4 regions of the Pantoea sp. X-Soil-ISGK-421 genome follow, and region 1 is predicted to be linked to each of the others. Evidence: predicted binding sites of a transcription regulator. Region 1 holds the regulator's gene; each other region holds the start of a gene.
The links. Region 1 encodes CRP, which controls carbon source genes, mostly activating them, when cyclic AMP is high. Its sites were predicted from a motif close to ATGTGANNNNNNTCACAT; they were not measured.

Region 1 (6,194 bases):
GAAGGTACTGATTATGGCGAGCAGGAACGCAGTTTACTGCAAAAAGTTGCCGACGTGCGCCGCCAGCTGGAGCGTGGCGATGTGGTGCTGGTGTGGTCGGAACTGCATGAATCCATCAATATCATGCCAAAAGGTGAATTCCGCGGCTGATGCACCCCGCGGCAATTCGTGGTAACAATGCTCATCGCCGGACCTCACAGGGAGCTCTGTTATGTCAGCCAGGCATCCAATTATTGCCGTTACCGGTTCCAGCGGCGCCGGAACCACTACCACCAGCCTTGCCTTCCGTAAGATTTTCCAGCAGCTGAATTTGCATGCAGCGGAAGTAGAAGGCGACAGTTTCCATCGCTTCACGCGTCCGGAAATGGACATGGCGATCCGCAAGGCGCGCGATCTGGGTCGCCATATCAGTTACTTCGGCCCGGAAGCCAACGACTTCGGCTTGCTTGAGCAGACGTTCAGGCATTACGGCCAAACCGGTTTGGGCGAATCGCGTAAATATTTGCACACATACGACGAAGCCGTGCCGTGGAATCAGGTGCCGGGCACTTTCACCCCCTGGCAACCGCTGCCGGAGAACACTGATGTGCTGTTCTATGAAGGCTTGCACGGCGGCGTGGTCACGCAGCAGCAAAATGTCGCAGAGCATGTCGATTTGCTGGTTGGCGTAGTCCCGATTGTTAATCTTGAGTGGATTCAGAAGCTGGTGCGCGACACGGGCGAGCGCGGTCATTCGCGTGAGGCGGTGATGGATTCGGTGGTGCGTTCGATGGAGGATTACATCAACTTCATCACGCCACAGTTCTCACGCACCCACATTAACTTCCAGCGTGTGCCAACCGTTGATACGTCCAACCCATTTGCGGCACGCGAAATTCCGTCGCTCGACGAAAGTTTCGTAGTGATTCATTTCCGCGGTCTGGAAGGCATCGCGTTCCCCTATCTCCTGTCGATGATTCAGGGATCGTTTATCTCCCACATCAATACGCTGGTGGTGCCGGGCGGAAAAATGGGACTGGCGATGGAGCTGATTATGCTACCGCTGGTGCAGCGACTCATTGAAGGGAAGCGGATTGAGTGAGTGTCATTGGTCGCCATGAATGGCGACCCTACGAAATGAGAGCGTTTTGTAGGGTGCGCATTAATGCGCACCTGCCAGCATTAAAGCGCGATCACTTCGTAGCTATGCGTAATTTCCACGCCTTTGCCCAGCATGATCGCCACCGAGCAATATTTTTCCGCTGACAAATCAACAGCGCGTGAAACCGCCTTGTCGCTCAACGCTTTGCCGCTGACGATGAAGTGGAGATTGATGTGGGTAAAAATACGTGGCGCTTCTTCCCGACGTTCTGAAGTGAGTTTCACTTCGCAATCGGCGACATCGCTGCGCCCTTTTTGCAGGATCGACACCACATCAATAGCGCTACAACCGCCCGCCGCCATCAGCACCATCTCCATTGGACTTGGCGCTTTATCACCGGAATTACCGTCCATTAATACCTGATGGCCGGATGAGGATTCTCCGAGAAAGGTCAAACCTTCCACCCATTTCACTCGTGCCTGCATTATTCTTTCTCCTGAAGAGGCGGTTTTGCCGCCAGAGTACGCTTTCACCTGACAAACAGCAATCCAGAGTAATCCCCCTTCTGCTGAAGCGAGACAACACAAGACAGCTCGCTAAAGCTGTGCTACAAACAGTGCTGAAAATATTTTCGTCATTACAGACGAAGGCGGGAAGAATCAAAAGCGTAGCTTAAGAGTCCACCCGGAATAATTTTTCCTTTACTGGAAACGCTCGACGATTAAACCGCCTGACAGGGAAAAATGCCCCCTGTATTTTGGGCACGATTACAACAGAGGATAATAGCGAATGGTTCTCGGCAAACCGCAAACAGACCCTACACTCGAATGGTTCCTGTCCCATTGCCATATTCACAAATATCCATCCAAAAGCACGCTCATCCATCAGGGTGAGAAAGCGGAAACGCTGTACTACATCGTGAAAGGTTCCGTAGCGGTACTGATTAAAGATGAAGAAGGCAAAGAGATGATTCTCTCCTATCTCAATCAGGGAGATTTTATCGGCGAACTCGGTCTTTTCGAAGAAGGCCAGGAACGCAGTGCTTGGGTGCGTGCGAAGTCTGCCTGCGAAGTGGCTGAAATTTCATACAAAAAATTCCGTCAGCTGATTCAGGTAAACCCGGATATTTTAATGCGACTTTCGTCGCAAATGGCGCGTCGTCTGCAAGTGACATCTGAGAAAGTGGGCAACCTTGCCTTCCTCGATGTGACCGGACGTATCGCGCAAACGCTGCTAAATCTGGCCAAACAGCCAGATGCGATGACTCACCCGGACGGGATGCAAATCAAAATCACCCGTCAGGAGATTGGTCAGATCGTGGGCTGCTCACGCGAAACCGTGGGTCGTATCCTGAAAATGCTGGAAGATCAGAATCTGATCTCCGCACACGGTAAAACCATCGTCGTTTACGGCACCCGCTAATTTCTTCTCACCCACGGCGTGATGGCAACATCGCGCCGTTTCTATTTGCGATGAGCTGATGTGGCGCCGAATCATCTATCATCCTGAAGTTAACTATGCGCTGCGGCAAACGCTGGTGCTGTGCCTGCCTGTGGCTCTCGGCTGGCTGTTTGGCGATCTGCAAAAAGGTCTGCTGTTCTCGTTAGTGCCTGCCTGTTGCAATATGGCGGGGCTGGATACGCCGCACAAACGCTTCTTCAAACGCCTGATTGTAGGGGGTTCGCTGTTTGCCACCGGCAGTTTCCTGATGCAAATCCTCACCGCGTACCAAATTCCGCTGCCGCTGATTTTGCTGGCGCTGCCGCTGCTGATTGGCGTGACCGGTGAAATCGGCCCACTGCATGCGCGCCTGCTCCCCGCGACGTTAATCGCCGCCATCTTTACGCTCAGTTTAGTGGGACGCATGCCGATGTGGGTGCCGCCGCTGCTCTACATAGGCGGCACGCTGTGGTACGGCTTGTTCAACTGGTTCTGGTTCTGGCTGTGGAAAGAGCAGCCGATGCGCGAATCGCTTAGCCTGCTGTTCCGTGAGCTGGCCGATTATTGCGATGCCAAATACACCTTACTGACGCAGTTGACCGATCCGGAAAAAGCGCTGCCCCCCCTGCTGGCACGCCAGCAAAAGGCGGTCGATCTCATCACGACCTGCTACCAGCAAATGCACATGTTGTCGGCCAGCCGTGATAACAGCCACAAACGTCTGACACGCGCTTTTCAGGTGGCGCTGGATTTACAGGAACACATCTCGGTGAGTTTGCATCAGCCCGAAGAGGTGCAAAAGCTCGTGGAGGAGAGCCACGCCGAAGCGGTGATTCGCTGGAACGCCAAAATCATCTCAGCCCGGCTGCGCGTGCTGGCCGATGCGATCCTCTACCATCAATTACCCGATCGTTTTCACATGGAGAAACAGCTCGGCGCGCTGGAGAAAATTGCGCGCCAGCATCCGGATAATCCGGTCGGCAACTTCTGCCTGTATCACTTCAGTCGCATCGCCCGCGTGTTGCGCACGCAGAAGCCACTCTACACACGTGACCTGATGGCCGATCGCCAGCGCCGTTTGCCGCTGTTGCCGGCGTTGCGCAGTTATCTGTCGTTCAAATCTTCCGCGTTACGCACCGCCGCTCGTTTCGCCGTGATGCTGATGTTTGGCAGCGCGTTGGCGCTGTTCTTCAACATTCCCAAACCTTACTGGATTCTGATGACCATCATGTTCGTCAGCCAGAACGGCTACAGCGCGACACGCGTGCGTATTCAGCACCGTGCGCTGGGCACCTTTGCGGGTTTGCTGATCGCTGCCGCCTCGCTACAGCTGGCGGTGCCGGAATCGATCACGCTGCTGTTTATGCTGGGGATCACGCTGGCAAGTTATCTGATCACGCGGAAATATTATGGCTGGTCGATGATTGGCTTCACCGTCACCGCAGTGTATTCGCTGCAGCTGCTGTCACTTAACGGCGCGCAATTTTTACTGCCACGCATGATGGATACCCTGATGGGCTGTTTGATTGCCTTCGCCGGGATGATTTGGTTGTGGCCGCAGTGGCAAAGCGGGCTGCTGCGCAAGAACGCACACGATGCGCTGGAAGCGTATCAGGATGCCTTGCGACTGTTGCTGGGACCGGAACAGTCGCCCGAGAAACTGGCTTATCAGCGCATGAAGGTTAATCAGGCGCACAATGCGCTGTTCAACTCATTGAACCAGGCATCGAGCGAGCCGGGCTTTAACCTGCAATATCTAAAAGATATGCGCATGTGGGTAACGCACAGTCAGTTCATTGTCGAGCATATTAACGCCATGACGATCCTGGCGCGCGAACACACCATGTTGACGGCGAAGCTGGCAGAACGTTATCTGCAATCCTGTGAAATCGCGCTGCAGCGTTGTCAGCAGCGGCTGGCATATGACGGGCCGGGCAACGACAGTAATATTCTGGAGGCGCCGGAGAATCTTAATGAAGGGCCGGTGACGATTGTCGAACAGCATGTGAAGCGGATCTTGCAGCACCTTAACGTCATGCACACCATCTCTTCACTGGCGTGGAGCCAGCGACCGCATCATGGTCGCTGGCTCAAGGTGTTACGTCCTAAAGCGGATTAAGCGGCCAGTACCTTTTCAATCGCGCGGGCGAAACGCGTCATGCCTTCGGCGATATCGGTAGGTTCAATCACCAGTGACGGCACAAAACGAATCACATCGGTGCCCGCAGTGAGAATCATCAGCCCTTCCGCTGCGCAAGCGTTGAGAATGTCACGCGCTTTGCTGGCAAACTGCGGCTTCAGCGCGGCCCCCATCAGCAGACCTTTGCCGCGAATCTCGCTAAAGATAGCGAATTTGCTGTCGATGGCTTGCAGCGCTTCAACAAATTGCTGACGACGTGCTTCTACACCTGCCAGCACTTGCGGCGTGTTGATGATATCCAACGCGGTTTCGGCAATCGCACAGGCCAGCGGATTGCCGCCGTAGGTGGTGCCGTGTACGCCCGGCGCCATCACCGAGGCAATTTCGTTGGTAGTCAGCATCGCACTCACCGGGAATCCGCCGCCCAGCGCTTTCGCGGTGGTGAGGATATCGGGCTTAATGCCGTAATGTTCATAGCTAAACAGTTTGCCGCTGCGGCCCATGCCGCTCTGCACTTCATCCAGCACCAGCAACGCATGGTGTTCATCACAGAGCGCGCGCAGACCTTGCATAAATTCTTGCGTAGCCGGCACAACGCCACCTTCGCCCTGAATCGGCTCGACCACGATGGCGCAGGTATGATCGTCAATCACCGCTTTGACCGCCTCAAGATCGTTGAACGGCACATGCACGATATCCGCCGGTTTTGGACCGAAACCATCGGAGTATTTCGGTTGGCCACCAACCGACACGGTAAACAGCGTGCGGCCGTGGAAGGCATTGTGAAAGGCGATGATTTTGCTTTTGAACGGGCTGTGTTTTTTACAGGCGTAATAACGCGCCAGCTTGAATGCCGCTTCGTTGGCTTCCGCACCGGAGTTACCGAAAAATACCCGATCGGCAAAGGTAGCAGCGATCAGTTTGCTGGCCAGACGCAGCGCCGGTTCGTTGGTGAACACGTTGCTGGTGTGCCACAGCGTTTCGCCCTGCGTTTTCAGCGTTTCCACCAGCGCCGGATGGCAATGGCCCAATGCAGTCACCGCGATACCGCCGGAGAAATCGATATACTCTTTGCCCTGCTGATCCCACACTCGGCTGCCTTTGCCTTTAACCGGCACAAACTGCGCAGGTGCATAAACAGGCAAAATAACGTTATCGAACGTTTCCCGGGTTACCGCTAGTTTTTCCGCTGCCATTGACGACCTCATCGGGTTATTTGTTGAGCTGATGTGAAATTATAATCACAAAATATGCATAAAAAATCACACGAAGGCAAACATAAGTTACGCGTTGAGGAAATTAGCCAGCAGCTGATGCCCTTGCTCACTGAGAATGCTTTCCGGATGAAACTGCACGCCTTCCAGCGACAAGCGACGATGGCGGAAACCCATGATCTCATCCGGCTGGCCATCGCGCAGGCTCCACGCGGTGACTTCAAACTCAGCAGGCAGCGAATCGCGCGCCACAATCAATGAATGGTAGCGCGTCACAGTAAGCGGATTGTTCAGACCGCGAAACACACCTTGACTGGTG
Region 2 (6,194 bases), 1.8 Mb from region 1:
CTTCCAGCAGGGTGACAATCGCGCGAATGCCCTCTTCAATGTGGGCGTTGCTGTCTCGCGCGCCGAACATAATCACGATGTCAGCTTTGTCGCTGCCGTCAAATGAGATCGGCTCATCCAGCACAATCATACTGAAACAATCTTTCAGCACCCCGGTTTCCGGCCGCGCATGAGGAATGGCGATGCCCTCCTCAAACACGTAATAGGCGCCATGCTCCAGCGTGTTAGCGATCACCGCTTCCGGATAACTGGCCTTGATGTAGCCGCCGTTTACCAGCGGCAGCGCGGCCAACGCAATCACCTCGCGCCAGTCCCTGGCGCTGATCCCCACCTGAATCGCACTTGCCTCCTGCAGCAGCTGTTTAATACTCATACTGCCTCCTTAAAATGATTTGCGAATGGTGTTGCGCAATTCATCGATCTTGACGAACAGCGGATCAATTTCCTGACGAAAGCGGCTGCTTTTCGCAAAGATATTTAATGCGCGATTATATTCCAGCATTAATTGTTTCTGCGTGTCTTTCGCCTGCGGATTATTTGCCAACTGTTGTTCCAGCTCGCTTATTTTACCGCTGATGGTTTCAGCCTGAAGATCTATTTCCTGTGAATCCTGGATCTTATTATCCGAGCCCTTTTTCAAGAATCCAAACATAGCGTCTCCTGCCCCGAATGGCGCCGGGCACCTCAGGTTATTACATCATGGGTGAATCGAAATTAGCGGAACAGCTGAATCTTTTCGACCAGAACATTGGTCACGGCATCGTTGGCCGGTACAAGGAAATTACGCACGCTGTCGTTGACCTTGCCCTTCTCAAACGTCTGCTTGCAGTTGGCTACCCACTGCACATTCATCTCCGTACCGACATTCACTTTCTCAATGCCGCTGCGTACCGCGAGGCGCATATCTTCATCGCTGACGCCGGTACCGCCGTGCAGCACCAGTGGGGTTGCGGTGGCATCTGTGATATCCGCCAAACGCTGATGCTGAATATGCGCTTTACCCGTGTACAAGCCGTGGACAGTACCAATTGAGATAGCCAGCATATCGACACCGGTTTCCTCAACGAAGCGTTTAGCATCATCCACGGTAGTGAACGCCGTTTCGCTCATCGCCACCACTTTGCCATCTTCTGAACCGCCAATTGCTCCCAGTTCCGCTTCAACAGAAACATGCAGCGGGCGTGCCATATCAATAACACGGCGTGTATTGGCGATGTTCTCTTCAATCGGCAAATGTGAGCCGTCATACATAATTGAACTGAAGCCCGCATCCAATGCGGTCTGAATGGCGTTTAAATCAGAACAGTGATCAAGGTGCAAACAGGTCGGTACATTACGACTTTCCGATAATGAACGAATCGCATCGACTAATAATTTATGTCCGAGATATTTCGCTGTACCGGTTGAGATCTGAATCATTAATGGACTATTGGTTTTCTCTGCCGCGGTAAAAAAGGCGGGCAGCATTTCCAGGCAGTGTAAATTAAAGGAACCCAGCGCTTTAAAATCACGTTCTTTAGCCACCTGTAACAGATCGGTAAAGTTATAAAGTTTCATGGAGCTTTTCCTCATGGGATTTAGATTTCGTGGATTTTCCGTTAACAAACCAGGCGATAAGGGTAATAAAGGCAATAAACAGCGCGACGAACAGCCAGTTATTTTGGAATGCGTGGCCGAGCACCAGGCCGGTACTGATCACATCGGAATCACTGAAGGTGACGCCGGTAAAACCGTAGCTTTCCAGCATCGGCACCAGAATCGCTGGCAGGAAGGTGATGAACAGACCGTGAACGAAACCGCCGATCATCGCACCGCGACGACCACCGAGCGCATTACCAAACACCCCTGCGGTACCGCCAGCAAAGAAGTTAGTTAGCAGCCCTGGCAGAATCATCGCCAGACCAAACATCGGGAAAACCAGCATGCCAACAACCGAACCCAGCGTGGTCGCGAGGAAGCCGACAATCACCGCGTTCGGGGCATACGGGAACATCACCGGGCAGTCGAGCGCTGGTTTAGCATCCGGCACCAGACGCATAGCAATACCGCGGAAGGCTGGCACCAGTTCATTGAGCAACAGACGTACGCCGCTGTACAGTACGAACACACCGCACACGAACTGAATTGACTGCATAAAGGCATACATCAGGTAATTCATGCCGTTGCTGTATTGGCCGATAAATTCCGGACCCGCGGCGACCGCAGGAATCAGGTACATCGGCACCATCACCACCGCCATCGACAGATAGGTGTCCTGCAGGAATTTAAAGTTGTCGGGCAGTTTGAGATCTTCAGTGGAGCGCGAACCTTTGCCCACCACTTTCGCCACCGCCGCCGTCAGCAGATAGCCGATGGTGCAGAAGTGGCCGAGCGCCACATCGTCGGAATCCGTAATGCGACGCACCACGGGTTGCGCCAGCGCCGGCATCACCACCGCCATAATGCCGCCAAAAATGCCGCCGGTAAGGATCAGAGGTAAACCTGTCAGCCCCGCTTTATAGCCAATCACCGCACCGATCGTCGCCATCCACAGCAGCGCCTGACCCGTCAGGAAGATGTATTTGAACGGTGTCAGACGCGCGATGATGATGTTGACGATAAAGATCACCAACAGCGTCAGCGCCACTTCTGAACCCAGCTCGCGGTTTGCTAACCCGGCAATGGCGGCAACGTCAGTGATATAACCCTGCATGCCAAAACCGTGGGTAAAAATGGTGTTCAGGAAGGTCAGCGTACCGACAATTATGTTGATACCGGCCATCATAATTAAGAAACCGAGCAGGGTTTTAAAAGTGCCTTCCACCACCTTACCCGCCGATTTTTTTTGCAGCAGCAGACCAATCAGGGCAATAAAGGCGATCAGTATTGACGCCTGCCCTAATAAGTCTTTTACCAGGAAGTCGATCACACTATTCATGGTTAGCAACCTTTAAGTTACGTTCTTTCATAAACGCCACGATTTTCTCTTCAATTTCCGCTTTGTCTGTCAGCTTGTTGAGAATAATCACCCGCTTGATCTGCTCCGGGCTGGCATCGGCATTTAACACATCAGCAAATGCTTTCTGAGTTAAAATCATGTCGGATTTAAAGGCGTTGGCTTCAGAAATGGTGGTGTGATCGATATCCGCATCGATTTCGAGTTTCTTTAATACCGACTTGGCGCTCATCTCAATCGCAAAGCTTGAACCCAGACCACATCCACAGACACATAATATTTTCAGCATGGCTATTTCCTCACAGAATTTGCAGTTGTTTAGCGAGTTTATAATGATGCCCTTCAGTATCGACCAGGCGTTTTTTCATGCTTATTAAATCAATCGGAATCGGTCGATTACTACCATTAATAATGACCGCTTTATTGCGCATTCCCGACTGAATACAACGCGCGACTTCACTGGCCATAATGGTGCCCTGATATATCTCTTCACAGGTGGGATCGCCATTACGCAGGCCATAACCGATGATTGTTTTACGAATACGTACACCAATTAACGGTTCAATTTGTTTAATTAAGGTATCGATGGCGCCCTGAAAGCCCGGCGAATATTCGCGGGTATAGCCTTCTGAGCACAAAATAATCACGCTGTTCTGTGCCGCCAGCCGCTGCGTGATGCGCGTGGCCAGTTCTTGTGGCGCAATCTGGCATTCGGGAATCAGCGCAAAATCCGCATTAGATTTAATCGCCGACTGCAAGGTTAATTCACCGCAATATCCCCCAAGCAGTTCCACCATAAATACGCGGCCGGTTAACGCACGGCCGGTATTGCGTAATTTTGCCACCTCTTTTAATACCTGCTCACAGGCAGTGGAAAAACCGATGCTGTAATCACTGCCAAAGACGTCGTTATCAATGGTCATGCCGACGCCAAAACAGTTGACGCCAAATTCACTCAGCGTGTGCAGAAATTGTAATGACCCATCACCGCCGGCCATAATTAATACATCGATGCGCAACGACTTAAGATGTTTAGCGATCATTTCATATTCAGGGCGAATTAATTTCCTGCTGGTTCGTCCTGACTGCATAACCGGAATAGAAGCGATAGCGTAATCCACTAAATCACGTTGAGATATTTCCTGATGATTGTTTTCCAGCAAGCCTGGAATGCCGCCATTGAATAACACCATTTCGGCCTGGGTTAGGCGTGATATCTGATACACAAAGTTATTAATCCCGGTTACATCACCACCGCTGATCACTATGCCAATTCTCATTGTCATCATCCTTTATGCTGTGCGTCTGGAATTCATTCTTCCGTTTAACCGAGTTGTTATTTGCAACAGACATCACACTTTTGCCATGTATTTACCAATGATGATCATTGACAGCATCTTAATTAGGTTTAATTTTGTGACTTAAATCACATGGCACTTATACGCTCAAATTAAAAATAAGGGTAGAAATCATATGCTTATATTTATTTTACGCAGTAAAACCAATGGCGCTAATTAACGCCCTTCCCGCTCTTTTTCTTTCGATCTATTTTGTGATTTCCCGCGCACTTTTATCGGTTTCTGACGATTATTCCGCAAAAGTTAAAGGGATAATGATTACGTGCGTTATTTACGTGTCAGGTCCAGTGAGTGATTGACTCAATGCAGCTGCGCTTGTCCAATACCGTGGCTGATAAAGAATAAAGAATAAAGAAGAGAGAAGATGAGTATCCAGAATGACATGTTGCGTAAGTTGGCTGACGTGGTGGGCGGCAAACAGCTATTAACCCATGCGGATGATAAAGCCTGGTACTTAAAGGGGTTCCGCATCGGGCGTGGCGAAGCGCTGGCAGTGGCGTTACCGCAAACCCTGTTGCAGCTGTGGCAAACCCTGCAGGTGTGTGTGGCGCACGATGCGATCGTTCTGATGCAAGCATCAAATACCGGCGTCACCGGCGGTTCAACACCCGACGGCAATGATTACGACCGCGATATTGTGATCATCAGCACCCGCCAACTCAAAGGCGTGCAGGTGATCGATCAGTCGCGTCAGGTGATTGCCTTTCCCGGCACCACCTTGACCGAACTTGAGCACACCTTGCAACCGCTGGGCCGCGAGCCGCATTCGGTGATTGGTTCGTCCTGCATCGGTGCCTCGGTGGTTGGTGGCATTTGTAATAATTCTGGTGGTTCGCTGATTCGGCGCGGCCCTGCTTTTACCGAAAAATCACTGTTCGCCCGCATTCACGATGATGGTCGTTTAGAGCTGGTCAACCATCTCGGCATCGAGTTGGGCGAGACGCCGGAAGCGATGCTGGAAAACCTGACGCAGCAGCGCTATCAAACCGGCGATCAACCCGACTGGCAAGGGAAAATCTGGGCCGATGATTACGCCGACCGCCTGCGTGATGTGGCAGCCAACTCCCCAGCGCGTTTTAATGGCGATCTGCGTTACCTGCACGACAGCGCTGGCAGCGCCGGTAAAGTGGTGGTGTTCGCCGTGCGCTTACCCACCTTTGAAGCCAGCGCCGGCAGCGATACCTTGCACCCACGATGAAAGCGTGCTGGTGTCACTGCGGCGTTTCCTGTTAACCCGAATGAGCGACCTGCCGCTGCAGGCAGAATATATCCATCGCAACGCCTTCGATTTAACCGTGCGCTACGCCAAACATATGTATCTGGCGATCCGCAAACTCGGCCCGCAGGCGATCCCACAGATGATGGCGAATAAAGCCAAATGGGATGTGCGCGTCAGTCATCTGCCGTTCCTGCCGCGCAATTTTGTTGATCGGGTGCTGCAATGCTTTAACCAACTGACACCGAGCTTTATCGCGCCGCGCATCATGGATTATCGCAGCGAATATCAGCATCATCTGATGATCAAAGTAGAGTCGCCGCAAACCGCCGAGTTACAGGCATTGTTGCAGCAGTTCTTCGCTGACCAGCAAGGCGGTTTTTTCCATTGCGATGCCCGCGAAGCGGCAGATGCCTTTTTGGTGCGTTTCGGCGTGGGTGGCTGCACCATTTCCTACTGCGATGCGCTGGGATACAACCCCAACGAGCGGCTGGTGGCCTTTGACGTGGCGCTGCGCCGTAATGATGACGCGTGGCGCTTAACGCTGCCGGATCATCTGGCGGCGCAGGTGCAGGTTGATTCATGTTGCGGTCACTTTTTCTGTTTCGTGAATCACCAGGATTACGTGCTAAAACCGGGCTACGACGCCAAAGTGTTTAAAGAGGAGGTGAAGCGGTATCTGGCG
Region 3 (6,194 bases), 310 kb from region 1:
AAAATGAGTTTCCGCTGGCGCTCAATACCGCTGAAGGGTTGTTTGCCAAAGGCAGCGAGTTCTATATGTGCGCCTGCCGCAGCGACGATTACCGCGCTGAATACTTCAATCCGACCAGCACCAACTGGCATGACATCATTAAAGCCTCAAGTGCGATTCCCGGCTTCTACCGCAGCGGCGTGAAGATGGACGGCGTGAGTTATCTTGATGGTGGCATCAGCGATGCGATTCCGGTGCGCGAAGCCGCGCGCCGTGGCGCGGATACCATTGTGGTGATCCGTACCGTGCCATCGCAGATGTCCTACACGCCGAAATGGTTTAAACGCATGGAGCGCTTTTTGTCCGATAGCGCATTGCAGCCGATGATCAACATCCTGCATCAGCATGAAGAGAGCTATCGCGAGATTCAGCAGTATATCGAGCAGCCGCCGGATAACCTGCGCATCATCGAAATTTGTCCGCCGAAGCCGCTGGCGAGCATGGCGCTCGGCAGCCGCTTGTCATCGCTGAATCAGGATTACCATTTAGGCCGCCGCAGCGGGCGCTATTTCCTCGCCACGCTCGGTCAATGGTTGAGTGATGCCGAGCCGCTGGTTATCCCAACGACGGTAATGCCGCCGGCAGCGGTGGCCAACGAACCGGATAATCGTGCGCTGATTACGCCCGCTCTGGCGGAGAACGATGCAGATTTTGATAAAGGTTCGCTGGCATGAAGTTTATCGATACACATTGCCACTTTGATTTCCCCCCCTTTGTTGACGACGCGCCTGCTAGCATTGCGCGCGCTGCGCAGGCGGGCGTGGAATGCATCATTGTACCGAGCGTGGATGCCAGCCGTTTTGAGCGGGTGACAGAACTGGCGCAGCAGTATCCGGCGCTGTATGCCGCGCTCGGCCTGCATCCGATCAATATTTCAGCGCATCAGGAAGATGCGCACCTTGATCAATTAGAGCGCTGGCTGAAAAAGCCAGATAGCAAACGCGTGGCGATTGGCGAGATCGGACTCGATCTCTACATGGAGGATGCGCAATTCGCTAAACAGACGCGGCTGCTGGATAAGCAGCTCAGGCTGGCGAAGCAATACGATCTGCCGGTGATCCTGCATTCGCGGCGCACCCACGACCAGTTAGCTATGCATCTGCGTCGTCACGATCTGCCGCGCCGTGGCGTGGTACACGGCTTTGCCGGCAGCCAGCAGCAGGCGGAGCGTTTTATCCAGCTCGGTTATGCGATTGGCGTTGGTGGCACCATCACCTATGAACGCGCCAGTAAAACCCGTCATACCATTGCCAATCTGCCGCTAAATGCCCTTTTACTGGAAACCGACGCGCCCGATATGCCGCTGCAAGGTTTTCAGGGCCAGCCCAATCGCCCGGAACGTGCGCGCAACGTGTTTGACGTGCTGTGTCAGCTGCGCAGCGAATCCCCCGACGTGATTGCCGACGCGCTGTGGCAAAACAGCCTGCGCCTGTTTGCGATCCCGGTCTGATTCTCCCCCGACAGATTCTGCATTTACGCTGCCTTACGCCTGATTAACTACATTGATAGAGCGTAAAGTACACTTTTGCGCCCATTTTTGTGATAATAATAACAATGACATTTCAGGCGACTCCCGGCTTGAATTGGGGTTATTTGTGATTGATGTCACTAAATAACTGTATTTTAATGACCAGTTTTCTTTTCTGTGTGACGTAAGACGCAATTTATTGTCACGATTATTGTTAGGATTATCACATTCCCGGTGGGTTGTGCCCGCCGATCTGAATTTTGGAGAGCATCATGACCGACCTGAAAGCAGCAGCACAGCGCGCATTGCAACTGATGGATTTAACCACCCTGAACGAAGACGACACCGATGAGAAGGTGATCGCGCTGTGCCGTCAGGCGAAATCCCCTGCCGGTAACACCGCGGCCATCTGCATCTATCCGCGGTTCATTCCTGCGGCACGTAAAGCGCTGCGCGAACAAGGCACGCCGGAAATCCGCATTGCTACCGTCACCAACTTCCCGCACGGCAACGATGACATCGAGATCGCGCTGGCCGAAACCCGCGCGGCCATCGCCTACGGTGCCGACGAAGTCGACGTGGTGTTCCCGTATCGTGCGCTGATTGCCGGCAATCGTGAGATCGGCTTTGAGCTGGTGAAAGCCTGTAAAGAAGCCTGCGCCGCGGCGAACGTGCTGCTGAAAGTGATCATCGAAAGCGGTGAGCTGAAAGACGAAGCGCTGATTCGTGCGGCTTCGGAAATCGCTATCGATGCGGGCGCAGATTTCATTAAAACCTCAACCGGTAAAGTGCCGGTCAACGCCACGCCAGAAGTGGCGGCGATCATGATGCAAGTTATCCGTGATAAAGGCGTTAAGCAGCAGGTCGGCTTCAAACCGGCTGGCGGTGTGCGTACCGCTGAAGACGCGGCGCTGTATCTGCAACTGGCGGATGACCTTCTGGGCGAAGGCTGGGCGGATGCGCGTCATTTCCGCTTTGGCGCATCTAGCTTGCTGGCAAGCCTGCTCAATACGCTGGGTCACGAAACCGCGACCAGCAAAGCGGGCTACTAATCCTCGCCGTTATCTTTCCGGTGCGCATGAATGCGCACCCTACGTTGTAAGGTCGTCATTTATGGCGACCTTCTCATTCCAGGGAGGCAACCGTGTTCCTGCCACAAGAAATTATTCGTAAAAAACGCGATGGACAGGCGCTGAGTGAAGCGGAGATTCGCTTCTTTATCAATGGCGTGCGCGACAATAGCGTGTCGGAAGGTCAAATCGCCGCGCTGGCGATGACCATCTATTTCCATGATATGACGCTCGACGAGCGCGTGGCGTTGACCATGGCAATGCGCGATTCGGGCACGGTGCTGAACTGGAAATCGCTGAATCTCAACGGCCCGATTGTCGATAAACACTCCACTGGCGGCGTTGGCGATGTGACCTCGCTGATGCTCGGCCCGATGGTGGCAGCGTGCGGCGGTTATGTGCCGATGATCTCCGGGCGCGGTCTCGGCCACACCGGCGGCACGCTGGATAAACTGGAAGCGATTCCTGGCTTCGATATCTTCCCGAGTGACGATCGTTTCCGCCAGATTATTAAAGACGTCGGCGTCGCGATTATCGGCCAGACCAACTCGCTGGCGCCGGCCGACAAACGTTTCTACGCCACGCGCGATATCACTGCCACCGTGGATTCGATTCCACTGATCACCGCCTCGATCCTCGCTAAAAAACTGGCGGAAGGATTGGATGCGCTGGTGATGGACGTCAAGGTGGGGTCCGGCGCCTTTATGCCGACCTTCGAAGCCTCAGAAAATCTGGCGCAGGCGATTGTTGGCGTAGCGAACGGCGCCGGTTGCAAAACCACCGCACTGCTCACCGACATGAATCAGGTGCTGGCGTCCACCGCCGGAAATGCGCTGGAAGTGCGTGAAGCGGTGCAGTTCCTGACAGGGGCTGCCCGTAATCCGCGCCTGCTGGAAGTAACGATGGCGCTGTGTTCGGAAATGCTGATCTCCGGCAAACTGGCCGAGAACGACGCCGATGCGCGCAAAAAGCTGCAGCAAGTGCTGGATAACGGCAAAGCCGCCGAGGTATTTGCTCGCATGGTCGCAGCGCAAAATGGTCCGGTCGATTTCATTGAGCGCATGGACAGCTATTTGCCTGCGCCAACCCTGAGCAAGGCGGTTTACGCCGATCGTGCCGGTATTGTTAGCGCAATGGATACGCGTGCGCTCGGCATGGCGGTGGTTTCGCTCGGCGGAGGCCGTCAGCGCGCCAGCGACAGCATCGATTACAGCGTGGGCCTGAGCGAGATGACCACGCTGGGCACGCAGGTTGACGCGCAGCGTCCGCTGGCGATTATTCACGCCGCGTCGGAAGCGCAGTGGCAACAGGCCGCCGCTGCCGTTAAAGCCGCCATCACGCTGAGCGACAGCGCACCAGCAATCACGCCGGTGGTTTATCGTCGCGTCAGTGAATAACTGGCGCTTCTTCGTGCCAGGCAGCGGCCGTTCGGGTATACTGATCTGATCGCTTTTTTTTGACTTGTCATCGCGCATTGCGCAGGAGACTTGCATGAAACGTGCTTTTATTATGGTTCTCGACTCCTTCGGGATCGGCTCCAGCAAAGACGCCGATAAATTCGGTGATGAAGGATCGGACACGCTCGGCCATATCGCCGAAGCCTGTTTCGAAGGCCGCGCCAATGTTGGTCGCGAAGGCCCGCTGCACTTACCTAACCTGACCAAACTGGGACTCGGCAAAGCGGCTGAACTCTCCACCGGTCGTTTCCCGCCAGGCCTCGATCCCAACGCGGAAATCATCGGTGCGTACGCTTACGCCAGCGAATTATCGTCGGGTAAAGATACGCCGTCAGGCCATTGGGAAATCGCCGGCGTGCCGGTGCTGTTTGATTGGGGCTACTTCAGCGACAAAGAGAACAGCTTCCCGCAAGAGCTGCTGGATATTCTGGTGAAACGTGCCGATCTGCCGGGTTATCTTGGCAACTGTCACTCTTCAGGAACGGTTATTCTCGACCAGCTCGGCGAAGAGCACATGAAATCCGGTAAGCCGATTTTCTATACCTCGGCGGATTCGGTGTTCCAGATTGCCTGTCACGAAGAGACCTTTGGCCTCGATCGTCTGTACGAACTGTGCGAAATCGCCCGTGAAGAGCTGACGAAAGGTGGCTATAACATTGGTCGCGTGATCGCGCGTCCGTTCGTTGGCGACAAAGCGGGCAACTTCGAGCGTACCGGCAACCGCCACGATCTGGCGGTGGAACCGCCTTCAGCGACCATGCTGAAGAAACTGGTTGATGAGAAGGGCGGTGAAGTGATTTCGGTGGGTAAAATTGCCGATATCTACGCCGAACAGGGCATCACGCAGAAGGTGAAAGCCACCGGTTTAGACGCGCTGTTCAACGCCACCATCGAGCAGATGAAGAAAGCACCCGATACCTCGATTGTGTTCACTAACTTCGTTGATTTTGACTCAACGTGGGGACATCGTCGTGATATCGCCGGTTACGCGGGCGGACTGGAGCTGTTCGATCGTCGCTTACCAGAGCTGATGGAACTGGTGAAAGAGGGGGATATTTTGATCCTCACCGCCGATCACGGCTGCGATCCCAGCTGGGAAGGTACTGAACACACGCGTGAGCACATTCCGATTCTGATCTACGGCCCAAATGTGAAGCCAGGATCGCTGGGATACCGCGATACCTTTGCCGATATCGGCCAGACCATCGCAAACTATTTTGGCCTGTCCAGCATGGACTACGGCAAGAGCATGCTGTAAAACAGCGCCCCAAATTTAATAAGGAAAATAACCATGGCAACGCCTCATATTAATGCAGAAATGGGTGATTTCGCGGACGTCGTGCTGATGCCGGGCGATCCGCTGCGCGCTAAGCACATCGCTGAAACCTTCCTCGAGGATGTGGTGGAAGTGAACAACGTGCGCGGCATGCTCGGTTTCACCGGGACCTATAAAGGCCGTAAGATTTCGGTAATGGGTCACGGCATGGGCATTCCATCCTGCTCGATCTACACCAAAGAGCTGATCACCGATTTCGGCGTGAAGAAAATCATCCGTGTGGGTTCATGTGGCGCAGTGCGCGCAGACGTGAAACTGCGTGATGTGGTGATTGGTATGGGTGCCTGCACCGATTCCAAAGTGAACCGCATGCGTTTCAAGGATCATGACTTTGCCGCGATTGCTGACTTCGACATGGTGCGTAATGCGGTTGATGCGGCGAAAGCGCTGGGCGTTGATGCGCGCGTCGGTAACATCTTCTCCGCCGATCTGTTCTATACGCCAGATCCGCAGATGTTCGACGTGATGGAGAAGTACGGCATTCTGGGCGTGGAAATGGAAGCGGCCGGAATTTACGGTGTGGCCGCCGAGTTTGGTGCGAAAGCGCTGACTATCTGTACCGTGTCAGATCACATCCGCACCCACGAGCAAACCACCGCGGCGGAACGCCAGACCACCTTCAACGATATGATTAAGATCGCGCTGGAGTCAGTGCTGCTCGGCGATTAATTTCGACCCTTGCTGCGCATATTAACCAGGGCGGCATAAATGCCGCCCCTACAATCAACGTAGGGTCGCCATTCATGGCGACCTGGCTTCCCACCGTAAACATCTGACACACTTTTACCCAGGCTTGTGCATCTTCGTGCTGGCTCTGAAACAAT
Region 4 (6,194 bases), 2.9 Mb from region 1:
TATACTGCCCCCGCATGGTGGCAAGGCGATAAACCGGCGGCCTTCAGTGTATTAATGAAAAAACCAGGCTTCTACTTATCCGAACGCGAATATGTGGCCGAGTTGCGTGAAGCCACCGATATTAAAGAACATCATCGTTTCCCGCTTACCTGGATAATGGAAGCCGCCGACGACATCTCTTATTGCATTGCCGATTTGGATGACGCCGTAGAAAAAGACATCTTCGATGTTGAAACGCTGTATAAACATTTGCTCGGCGTCTGGGGCACAGTAAAAAGCGGTGATGTATTCAGCCGGACTATCGGCGATGCGTGGAAAGAGGCTAATCAGAAAAAACGCCGCAGTATCAGCGATCAATTTTTTATGTCGTTACGGGTAAATGTACAAAACGTATTGGTCAGCCATGCGGTTAAGCGGTTCATCGATAACTTACCGGCTATTTTCCAGGGCGATTTTAATCACGCTTTACTGGAGGATGATGGCGAAGAAGGGCGCTTACTGACATTATTTAAAACCGTCGCGCGTCAGCAAGTGTTTAATCATCCAGAAGTCGAGCAGCTGGAATTGCAGGGTTACCGTGTAATTAAAGGTTTGCTGGAAATATACCAGTCATTGCTTTTATTAAACTATGAACAGTTTACTACCTTGATGAACGAGGATTTTCTGGCAAAGCATCCGATTGAAACACGTCTGTTTCATAAGCTTTCCGGAAAACACCGTAAAGCCTATCAACAACACATGCGTTCATTAATCGTTGAGCATAAATATCAGCGCCTATTGTGGGAACGTTATTATCGTGCGCGTCTGATTCAGGACTACATTAGTGGGATGACAGACAATTATGCCTGGGATGAATATCGTCGTTTAATGGCGGTTGAATAAGCGCAGAATTGTAAAGACGAAGAACAATTTTTTACCTTTGCCTAAAACTTTATTAGGAACTTCGCGCTAAAAACTTAATCTCACCATCACGACCACAGCAATGGTCTGGCCGTCATTCTTAGAGAGACACAGATAAATGAAAAAAAACACAATTATGCTGGCGTTGGCGCTGAGTTTCGGCGCAACGGCATTGAGCCCTGTGAGCGTTTTCGCCGCGGAGAGCGCTTCTTCTTCAAGCCAACAGTTGCCAAGCCTGGCACCCATGTTGGAAAAAGTCATGCCTTCCGTGGTGAGTATCAGTGTTGAAGGCAGCACCACGGTTAAAACGCCGCGTATGCCACAGCAGTTCCAGCAATTCTTTGGTGATAATTCTCCGTTCTGCCAGGACGGTTCACCGTTCCAGAGTTCGCCAATGTGCCAAAACGGTGGCGGTGATGGCGGCGGCGCGGATGGCGGTGCTAACGCGCAGAAACAGCAGTTCCGTGCGCTCGGCTCCGGGGTGGTGATCAACGCGGATAAAGGTTATGTGGTGACCAACAACCACGTGGTGGATAACGCCACTAAAATCCAGGTGCAGCTCAGCGATGGCCGTCGCTACGACGCCAAAGTGATTGGTAAAGATCCGCAGTCTGATATCGCGCTGATTCAGCTGCAGGACGCGAAAAACCTCACGGCGATTAAGATTGCCGACTCTGACGACCTGCGTGTGGGTGATTATACCGTGGCGATCGGTAACCCATACGGCCTCGGTGAAACGGTGACCTCAGGGATTGTTTCGGCGCTGGGCCGCAGCGGCCTGAACGTTGAAAATTATGAAAACTTCATCCAAACCGATGCAGCGATTAACCGCGGTAACTCCGGGGGTGCGCTGGTTAACCTTAACGGTGAACTGATCGGGATTAACACCGCGATTCTGGCGCCGGACGGCGGCAACATCGGTATCGGCTTTGCTATCCCCAGCTCGATGGTGAAAAACCTCACCGCGCAGATGGTGGAATACGGCCAGGTGAAACGTGGCGAACTGGGCATTATGGGTACCGAGCTGAATTCCGAGCTGGCGAAAGCGATGAAAGTCGATGCGCAGCGCGGCGCCTTTGTCAGCCAGGTGCTGCCGAACTCCGCAGCGGCAAAAGCTGGAGTGAAAGCGGGTGACGTGGTGGTGTCAATGAACGGTAAAGCGCTGACCAGCTTCGCGGCACTGCGTGCAGAAGTGGGCTCGCTGCCGGTCGGCACCAAGCTGCAGCTCGGTCTGCTGCGCGAGGGTAAACCGGTGAATATCACGGTTGAACTGCAACAGAGCTCGCAGGATAAAGTGCAGTCGGCCACCATTTACACCGGTATTGAAGGTGCCGATCTCAGTAATATCGATACTAACGGCCAGAAAGGCGTGCGTGTCGATAATGTGAAAGCAGGCAGCGCTGCGGCGCGTATCGGACTGAAGAAAGGTGACGTGATTCTGGGCGTAAACCAGCAAGCCGTGGCGAATCTCGGCGAGCTGCGTAAGGTACTCGACACGAAACCTTCTGTATTGGCACTGAACGTACAGCGCGGTGATAGCAGTCTGTATCTGCTGATGCAGTAAGTTTCCAGGTTATTGATAATAGGCGAGCTTTGGCTCGCCTTTTTTATGTCTGTGCAAATGTCCGGTACTGAATGTGACGCTTACCGCAAATCCCGCAGAATCTCCTTGGCTATGTGCAGTTGCACAATGTCAGCGCCTTAAAAGGATGCGTATTCTGTCGGTTCGTCCTTTTCTCCGGAGTGATTGATGGCCACTTATCATCTCGATGCGCGACTGGCTCAGGATATTGTTGCCCGCACGATGCAAATTATTGATAGCAATGTCAACGTGATGGATGCGCGCGGCCGCATCATTGGCAGTGGCGATCGTGAGCGGATTGGCGAATTGCACGAAGGGGCGCTGCTGGTACTGTCTCAAGGCCGCGTAGTGGATATTGATGAAGCGGTGGCAAAACATCTGCACGGCGTGCGTCCTGGCATCAATTTGCCGCTACGTATTGATGGCGACATCGTCGGCGTTATCGGTTTGACCGGTCAACCGGCGACGCTGCGTCATTACGGCGAGCTGGTGTGTATGACCGCCGAAATGATGCTGGAACAGGCGCGTTTGCTGCATATGCTGGCGCAGGACAGCCGTTTGCGTGAAGAGCTGGTGCTGAATCTGGTGCGCAGCGAAACCTTATCGCCAGCGCTGAGCGAATGGGCGCAGCGGCTCGGTATCGATCTTAATCAGCCACGTGTGGTTGCGGTGGTGGAAGTTGACAGCGGTCAGCTCGGCGTTGATAGCGCCATGTCCGAACTCCAGCAGTTACAAACGCTGCTGACCACGCCAGAACGTGACAACCTGATTGCGATTGTTTCACTCACTGAAATGGTGGTGCTAAAACCGGCACTGAATGCGCATGGGCGCTACGATCAGGACGATCATCGTCGTCGGGTTGATCAACTGCTGCAACGTATGAAGGAGAGCGGGCAAGTGCGGATGCGCATTGCGCTCGGCAACTACTTTACCGGCCCCGGCAGCATCGCACGTTCGTACCGCACCGCGCGCACCACTATGATGGTGGGCAAGCAGCGCATGCCCGAACAGCGCAGCTATTTTTATCAGGATCTGGTGCTGCCGGTACTGCTCGACAGTTTACGCGGCGGCTGGCAGGCCAACGAACTGGCGCGCCCATTGGTGAAACTAAAAAGTATGGATAACAATGGTTTGCTGCGACGCACGCTGGTGGCATGGTTCAGCCATAACGTGCAACCCAGCGCGACAGCACGCGCGCTGTTTATTCATCGTAATACGCTGGAGTATCGACTCAATCGTATTTCCGAGCTTACCGGACTCGATCTGGGCAACTTTGACGATCGTTTGCTGCTGTATGTGGCGCTACAACTGGATGAGCAGAGTTAATGAAGACACTGTGGATGGCGCTAGTGTGGCTGTACAGCGCAATAAGTATGGCCAACGAACCGGCCTTTCTGTCATTAAGCGATCTTCAGCGGGTTAAGCAGCAGCTGACGCAGCATCGCGCTGCGCCACCGACGGTCGCAGCCTGGCATCAGCTGCAACAGCAGGCAGACAACGCGCTGAAGCATCCCAATCCCAGCGTCATAGATAAAGGCATGCTGCCGCCGAGCGGTTCGAAGCAGGATTATTTGAGCCTAAGCGCCTATTGGTGGCCGGATGCCAGCAAAGCCGACGGCCTGCCGTGGCAGCGTCGCGACGGCGAAGTGAATCCCGCCAGTAAAAACGGTCAGAGTGATGGCGTGCGGCTGGCGCGTTTTACTGCCGATTTCCAGGCACTAACGTTGGCCTGGTATTTCTCTGGCGATCAACGCTATGCCGATAAAGCGCTGGCGATGATGCGTCACTGGTTTATCCATCCCGACAGCCGTATGCATCCCAACCTCAATTTTGCGCAAGGCATTCCGGGAAGATCCGCTGGACGCCATGATGGCGTGCTGGATGGGCGCTATTTTGCCACGCGCGTGGTGGATGCATTGACCTTGCTTCGCAACGCGCCGGGCTGGCAGCCTGCAGATCAGCAGGCGATGCAGCAGTGGTTTAGCGAGTATCTGCACTGGCTGCGGCACAATCCGCTAGCACTCAAGGAAGCGGCGGCGGCGAATAATCATGGCAGTTGGTATTGCACGCAGGTGGCGGGAATAGCGTGGTATCTGGGCGATCGCGAGACGGTAAAAGCGATGGTGGCGCTGGCACGCAGTAAACTTGCGCTGCAAATTCGTGCCGATGGCAGCCAACCAGCCGAGCTGGCGCGCACCCGATCCTTCCATTACAGCTACTTCAATCTGCAGGCTCTTACCGCATTGGCGCAGCTTGCCAGTAAGGCGGGGCTGGGAGATTTATGGCATAACCAGCAGCAAAGCGGTTCGTTGCTGGATGCGCTTGACGCGATGGCGCCCTATAGCGATGCCAACAAAGTCTGGCCGTGGAAAAACCGCGATCGGGTGAGCCAAAGGATCATTCCGCTGCTTTCAATGGCTGACAACAGCCTGCAGCAGCCGCGTTATCAGCAGTGGATCACGCAGACGCGATGGACGGATCAACAAAGTGGGGCGGTGCTGCAGGCACAGCGCGATACCTGGCTGCTTTCGCTGCCTTATCAGCAGCCATAAAAAAGGCCAGCATTAGCTGGCCTCTCATCTAAAGCGGGAAATTAACGATTATTGCGGGTCAGCTGATCGAGGTCAGATTCGATCTCAGCGATCTTGTTAGAGACCACGCTTTCCAGATGGCGCAGATCCGCCAGAATTTTACGCTTCAGATCCACTTCAACCTGGTCGCGCTGGCAAATCTGGTCCAGCTCATCAATCACGTAACGCAGGTTCGGGCTGATTTCCTGAACTTCTTTGTAACCCTGGCTGGTGTGATCGGCGACAACGGTTTTACGCTGACGTGGGTATTTGAATTTCACGCTTTTGGCGAAGAATTCACCTTTGTCTTTGCGGAAGTAAATTTTAAGAATGTCGTTGTTTGCTTCCTGACGCAGGCTGTAACGGTCGATGTCGTCAGGGTTGCTGATACCTAAGCTTTTCAGGTTGTCGTACATAGCGTTTATATTCCATCTAAGAGTGGGTGAGCGCGCAGGACTATCATCATCATTCGGGATGCAGCAGAAACGCGGCAACCGGAACGCTTACGGCATACTTAATCAACTGTAGACACAAAAACCGGGATGAACAGTGCGCGACCGGAGTTAACTTGGCGCGGATTATGAACTGTTTGAAAAATAAACGCACGTGTTAATTCGCGGCGCGAAACAGGTAAATCAGGCGGGGGTGTAAACAAATAATTACGGGCCTGTAAGCAGGCCCGTCAGGAAGATTTTAAGGCAGGAGAAGCTTAGTCGATGCTACGCAACAGCTCGTTAATACCTGTTTTGCTCAGTGTTTTAGCATCAACCTTCTTCACGATTACCGCGCAGTACAGGCTGTAGCTGCCATCTTTAGAAGGCAAGTTTCCTGAAACCACGACAGAACCGGCTGGAACGCGGCCATAATGCACTTCGCCCGTTTCGCGGTCGAAGATTTTGGTGCTTTGGCCGATGTAAACGCCCATGGAGATTACTGAACCTTCTTCGACGATCACGCCTTCAACGATTTCTGAACGTGCACCAATGAAGCAATTATCTTCAATGATGGTTGGGTTAGCCTGCAGCGGCTCCAGCACGCCACCGATGCCCACGCCGCCTGACAGGTGGACGTTTTTACCGATCTGCGCGCAAGATCCCACGGTCGCCCAGGTATCCACCATGGTGCCTTCATCAACATAAGCG

Region 2: the regulator CRP is predicted to act here: its motif matches at 4,350-4,367, upstream of AC6I8K_RS08875 (6-phosphofructokinase).
Region 3: the regulator CRP is predicted to act here: its motif matches at 1,719-1,736, upstream of deoC (deoxyribose-phosphate aldolase).
Region 4: the regulator CRP is predicted to act here: its motif matches at 2,536-2,553, upstream of AC6I8K_RS03715 (CdaR family transcriptional regulator).

Annotation. Positions count from the first base shown of each region.
Region 1 covers NZ_AP035979.1:3,731,909-3,738,102, forward strand. Annotated here, with positions in the region: gene AC6I8K_RS17305 (YheU family protein) at 1-150, shown strand, start outside; gene AC6I8K_RS17310 (phosphoribulokinase) at 212-1,081, shown strand; gene AC6I8K_RS17315 (OsmC family protein) at 1,162-1,566, opposite strand; gene crp (cAMP-activated global transcriptional regulator CRP) at 1,871-2,503, shown strand; gene AC6I8K_RS17325 (YccS/YhfK family putative transporter) at 2,562-4,640, shown strand; gene argD (bifunctional acetylornithine/succinyldiaminopimelate transaminase) at 4,637-5,857, opposite strand; gene AC6I8K_RS17335 (aminodeoxychorismate synthase component II) at 5,945-6,194, opposite strand, start outside.
Region 2 covers NZ_AP035979.1:1,899,168-1,905,361, reverse strand. Annotated here, with positions in the region: gene AC6I8K_RS08900 (PTS sugar transporter subunit IIA) at 1-373, opposite strand, end outside; gene AC6I8K_RS08895 (hypothetical protein) at 383-652, opposite strand; gene AC6I8K_RS08890 (class II fructose-bisphosphate aldolase) at 715-1,557, opposite strand; gene AC6I8K_RS08885 (PTS sugar transporter subunit IIC) at 1,544-2,917, opposite strand; gene AC6I8K_RS08880 (PTS sugar transporter subunit IIB) at 2,910-3,224, opposite strand; gene AC6I8K_RS08875 (6-phosphofructokinase) at 3,235-4,215, opposite strand; partial or broken gene dld (D-lactate dehydrogenase) at 4,658-6,194, shown strand, end outside.
Region 3 covers NZ_AP035979.1:3,417,716-3,423,909, reverse strand. Annotated here, with positions in the region: gene AC6I8K_RS15825 (patatin-like phospholipase family protein) at 1-713, shown strand, start outside; gene AC6I8K_RS15820 (TatD family hydrolase) at 710-1,489, shown strand; gene deoC (deoxyribose-phosphate aldolase) at 1,780-2,559, shown strand; gene deoA (thymidine phosphorylase) at 2,652-3,974, shown strand; gene deoB (phosphopentomutase) at 4,069-5,292, shown strand; gene deoD (purine-nucleoside phosphorylase) at 5,326-6,039, shown strand.
Region 4 covers NZ_AP035979.1:832,117-838,310, forward strand. Annotated here, with positions in the region: gene dgt (dGTPase) at 1-882, shown strand, start outside; gene degP (serine endoprotease DegP) at 1,019-2,464, shown strand; gene AC6I8K_RS03715 (CdaR family transcriptional regulator) at 2,651-3,808, shown strand; gene AC6I8K_RS03720 (alginate lyase family protein) at 3,808-5,034, shown strand; gene AC6I8K_RS03725 (DUF3461 family protein) at 5,076-5,468, opposite strand; gene dapD (2,3,4,5-tetrahydropyridine-2,6-dicarboxylate N-succinyltransferase) at 5,762-6,194, opposite strand, start outside.